2 regions of the Candidatus Allofournierella merdipullorum genome follow, and region 2 is predicted to be linked to the other one. Evidence: a T-box and tRNA genes for the amino acid it is inferred to sense, from the RefSeq annotation. Region 2 holds a T-box; the other holds one or more tRNA genes.
The links. The T-box of region 2 lies ahead of asnS (asparagine--tRNA ligase). A T-box ahead of a tRNA ligase gene usually reads a tRNA of that ligase, here a tRNA-Asn.
Positions count from the first base shown of each region.

Region 1 (2,445 bases), on a different contig from region 2:
GCTGGACAAACGGGCCAAAGCGTGATACGCTTGCCGCAGGGGTGCTTTAAAACCCTTGCGGCAATTTTTTTGACAAAAAGGAGAATGGCGTATGGAATATTCCGGCAAATCCCCGGTGCGGGTGGACGAATACCCTCTGTTGGACGGCGCGCGCCATCCCTTTGCGGTGATCTGCCCCGGCGGCGGCTACGAAAAAATTTCCGACCCGCTGGAAGGGGAGGACTTTTCCCGGCGGCTGAACGGGTTGGGCTGCGCGGCCTTTGTGGTGCATTATTCCGTGGGGCAGGCGGCCCGCTTTCCCGCCCCGCTGGACGATCTGGCCGCCGCGGTGCGGGGCATTCTGGACCAGGCGGAGGAACTGAACCTGCGGCCGGAGGGCTACTCGGTGTGGGGCGCGTCCGCCGGCGGACATCTGGCGGCCTGCTTCGGCACCGAACGCCTTGGCTGGAAGAAATACGGCCTGCCCCGGCCAGGGGCGCTGGTGCTGTGCTACCCGGTGGTCACGATGGAGGAACCCCTCACCCACACGGGCAGCCGCCAGCGGCTGTTGGGGCCGGACCCCGACCCGGCGCTGACCGCGGCCACCAGTGTGGAGCAGCAGGTCACGGCGGAGTATCCGCCGGTCTGCCTCTGGTGGGGCGAAGCGGACGCCGCCGTGGACCCCGCCAACAGCCGGATGCTTCTGGCGGCGCTGGAGGCGGCGGGGGTGCGCTGTGAGCACGCGTCCTACCCGGGCGTGGGCCACGGAGTGGGCCTGGGCGAAGGCCTGGCCTGCGCAGGCTGGCCCCGGCGGGCGGTGGATTTCTGGCGCAGCGTCATCGGCTGAAAAAATCATTTAAAAAAGTATTGACAGACCCGAAAAATCCTGCTATAATAAGTCACGCTGCACGACAGAGCAGCGTGAATATTCCTCCTTAGCTCAGTCGGTAGAGCGTGCGGCTGTTAACCGCAATGTCGTTGGTTCGAGTCCAACAGGGGGAGCCAAAAAAGAGCACGTCAAACGACGTGCTCTTTTCTTTTTTGTCCGGCAAGCCCGGGACGGCCGCAAAACCAAGGCGAAGTTTGCGCAAAGATGCCGCCGCCCGCCCTGCAAAAAAGCAGCGCCCCGGCCAAAGGGCCGGGGCGCGGCGTATAGCAGTTAAAAATCACTCTTCCCGGTTGCCGAACTCGCTCAGGCGCAGTTCCGGGTTGTGCTCCTCGGCCCAGGTGATGGCCCAGGGCGAGGTGAACAGCAGGAGCTTGTTGCCCTTCAGGTCCTCGATGCGGCGGGTGTCGCTGGTCAGGTCCAGGGTCTTGGGGTCCAGGTCCTCGTTCTCGATCCAGCGGATGTGCTCATAGGGCAGGTTCTGCATGCGGATGTCCACGTTATACTCGTTGTTCAGCCGATACTCCAGAACCTCGAACTGCAGCACGCCCACAACGCCCACGATGACCTCTTCCATGCCGCCGCCCAGCTCCCGGAAGATCTGGATGGCGCCCTCCTGGGCCACCTGCTCCATGCCCTTCACGAACTGTTTGCGCTTCATGGTGTCCACCTGGGTCACCCGGGCGAAGTGCTCGGGGGCAAAGGTGGGGATGCCCGCGTAGCGGATGGTCTCCTTGCCGGTGCACAGGGTGTCGCCGATGGAGAAGATGCCCGGGTCGAACAGGCCGATGATGTCGCCGGCGTAAGCCTCGTCCACGGTGGCCCGGTCCTGGGCCATCAGCTGGGTGGACTGGGCCAGCTTGATCTTCTTGCCCTGCTGCACATGGGTCACTTCCATGCCGCGCTCAAAGCGGCCGGAGCAGATGCGCATGAAGGCGATGCGGTCCCGGTGGGCCTTGTTCATGTTGGCCTGAATTTTAAAGATGAAGCCGGAGAAGGTCTCCTGGGCCGGTTCCACCGGCACGCCGCCGCTGGTGCGGGGCAGGGGGGAGGGGGCCAGCCGCAGGAATTCTTTCAGAAAAGGCTCCACGCCGAAGTTGGTCAGCGCCGAACCGAAGAACACGGGGCTGAGATTGCCGGTGTTCACCGCGTCCATGTCAAAGTCGTAGCTGGCGCCGTCCAGCAGCTCGATGTCCTCGCTGAGCTTCTCGTGCAGCGGGGCGGTGAGCAGCTCGTCCAGACGGGGGTCGCCCAGCTCCGCCTCGATCTTGTCGAGGATCTTCACGCCGTTGGCCTTGCCGTCGCTCTGGAAGGCCAGGATGTGGCGGCTGGCGCGGTCGAACACGCCCTTGAACTCCTTGCCGCAGCCGATGGGCCAGTTCATGGGATAGGTGCGGATGCCCAGGATGTTCTCGATCTCCTCCATCAGGTCAAAGGGGTCCCGGGCCTCCCGGTCCATCTTGTTGATGAAGGTGAAGATGGGGATGTGGCGCAGGGTGCACACCTTGAACAGTTTGATGGTCTGGGCCTCAACGCCCTTGGCCGCGTCCAGCACCATCACCGCCGCGTCGGCGGCCATC
Region 1 covers NZ_DBFNWJ010000022.1:8,848-11,292, reverse strand. Annotated here, with positions in the region: gene ACMNAY_RS03750 (alpha/beta hydrolase) at 92-826, shown strand; tRNA gene ACMNAY_RS03745 (tRNA-Asn) at 909-984, shown strand; gene ACMNAY_RS03740 (peptide chain release factor 3) at 1,146-2,445, opposite strand, start outside.
Region 1: it has a tRNA-Asn gene. The T-box ahead of asnS (asparagine--tRNA ligase) is inferred to sense a tRNA for this amino acid. The anticodon was not compared.

Region 2 (2,445 bases):
CGGGGTAATCGGTCACGAACACCGGCTTGTGATACACCTGCTCGGTGAGGTAGCGCTCGTGCTCGGTCTGCAGGTCGGTGCCCCACTCCACCTTGTACTGGAACTGGTCGTTGTGCTTTTCCAGGATCTCCACCGCCTCGGTGTAGCTCACGCGGGCAAAGTCCGCGTTCACCAGGGCGGTCAGACGCTCCAGCAGGCCCTTGTCGAAGAACTGGTTGAAGAAGGCCAGCTCGTCGGGGCAATGCTCCAGCACATAGCCGATGACGTATTTCACCATCGCCTCGGCGTTGTCCATATAATCGTTCAGGTCCGCGAAGGCCATCTCCGGCTCGATCATCCAGAACTCCGCCGCGTGGCGCGGGGTGTTGGAGTTCTCCGCACGGAAGGTGGGGCCGAAGGTGTAGATGTTGCCGAAGGCCATGGCCATGGCCTCGCCCTCCAGCTGGCCGGACACCGTCAGGTTGGTGGGACGGCCGAAGAAGTCCTTGGTGCAGTCCACCTTGCCGTCCTCGGTGCGGGGCAGGTCGTTCAGGTCCAGGGTGGTCACACGGAACATCTCGCCCGCGCCCTCACAGTCGGAGCCGGTGATGAGGGGAGTGTGCACGTAGACAAAGCCCTGCTCCTGGAAGAAGCGGTGGATGGCGTAGGCCGCGGTGCTGCGCACCCGGAAAGCCGCCGCGAAGGTGTTGGTGCGGGGGCGCAGATGGGGCATGGTGCGCAGAAACTCCACGGTGTGGCGCTTTTTCTGCAGGGGATACTCCGGCGGGCAGACGCCCAGCATCTCCACGCTGTCGGCGTTGATCTCCAGCGGCTGCTTCGCGCCGGGGGTCAGCACCACGCGGCCCACCACGCGCATGCTGGTGCCCACGCCGGCCTTGGCCACGTCCTTGTAGTTTTCCAGTTTGGCGGCCTCGAACACCACCTGCAGGTTCTTGAAGCTGGAGCCGTCGCTCAGCTCAATGAAGCCGATGTTTTTCGAGTCCCGCACGGTCTTGGCCCAGCCGCAAACGGTCACCACAGCGCCGTCGGCGGGGGGGCAGGAAAGCAGGTTCTTGATGATGATGCGTTCCATTGTTCCCTCTCCTTTTTATTAAGGTGTGTTCCCGTTTGCTTTGCGGTGAAACGGTAAAAAAAGACCGGCAGCCAGATTCGTCCCTTTGCATTAGGACGAATCGCTGCCGGATCCGCGGTGCCACCTAACTTGCCGTTTGCACGGCCCCTTTTCCGCTCGAATATAAGCGTCGCGGCTTAACGCGCCGCCCACGTCACGCCCTACTGCCGTTTTCAAAACGGGTTGGGGCGCGCAGCTCCAAAGTGTTCCTTCCGCCGGGCGCCGGACGGGGCTCGCACCGCTCCCCGCTCGCTGGGCCGCCGCTTGTCGGCGTACTGCTCTTTATCACAGCTTTTGTGGAATCAGTTTACCCCTTTCGCCGCCTCCTGTCAAGGCCCTGTTTCGCCGCATTTTTTCATGCCCCGGGCGGTATGCTATCACCAGAAGGGGGGCGGCGGCATGAAGGGACGGCGGCGGGCCTGTCTTGTGGTGGCGATGCTGGCGGCAGGGGCGGCAGTGTGGATGGGCCGCGCGCCCCGCTTTGCCCACGCCCGGCCGGGCTACCCCATGGTGGACTTGACGGGGACGGTGGCCCGGGCTGAGGCGGGAACGCCGGACTATGACCTGCTCTTTGCCCAGACGGGCCTCGGGCCTTTGGCGGTGGACGCGCTGCTGGATGAGGGCCGGGGGCAGGAATTGCCTGACTTCCAGGCCCGATACTTCGCCCCCTGCCACTGGCAGGCGGTGAAGGGCGCGGCCATGGTACGGCTGGAGATCACGGAGGGCGATTTTGCATTCGCGCCGCTGGAAAAGGGGGACATCCTGCTCACCCCCTCCAGCCGGTGCGGCGGCTGGCGCAACGGCCACGCGGCGCTGGTGGTGGACGCGGAGGAGGGTCTGGTGCTGGAGGCCTACAGCCTGGGCTGCCCCAGCCAGCTGAGCAGCCTTTCCACCTGGCAGGACAAGGCCGCCGTGGCGGTACTGCGGCTCAAAGGGGTGAGCGCGGAGCGCCGGGCGGCGGTGGCCGACTGGGCCCGGGAGCGTCTGCTGGGCCTGCCCTACGGGCTTTTTTCCGGGCTGGCATGGCTGGGGGAGACCTCCGACCCGCCCGCCACCCAGTGCGCCCATCTGGTGTGGTGCGCCTATGCCGCTTTCGGGTATGACATCGACGGGGGCGGCGGCTGGCCCGTTACGCCTCGGGACATCTCCCTTTCGCCCCTTTTGGAAACGGTGCAGGTCTACGGCCTGCCCCAGGGGCAGCGCTGGCCGTCGTGAGGTTTTACCGCCCCGCGGCGGCCTTTTTGCGCGCTTTCAAAAACACCGGCAGGTAGCACAGGCCGATGAGCGCCGCTGCCAGCAGGCAGATGACCGCCAGATACACCAGCCACTGGCCC
Region 2 covers NZ_DBFNWJ010000034.1:347-2,791, forward strand. Annotated here, with positions in the region: gene asnS (asparagine--tRNA ligase) at 1-1,072, opposite strand, end outside; T-box leader at 1,161-1,409, opposite strand; gene ACMNAY_RS05640 (hypothetical protein) at 1,511-2,326, shown strand; gene ACMNAY_RS05645 (hypothetical protein) at 2,331-2,445, opposite strand, start outside.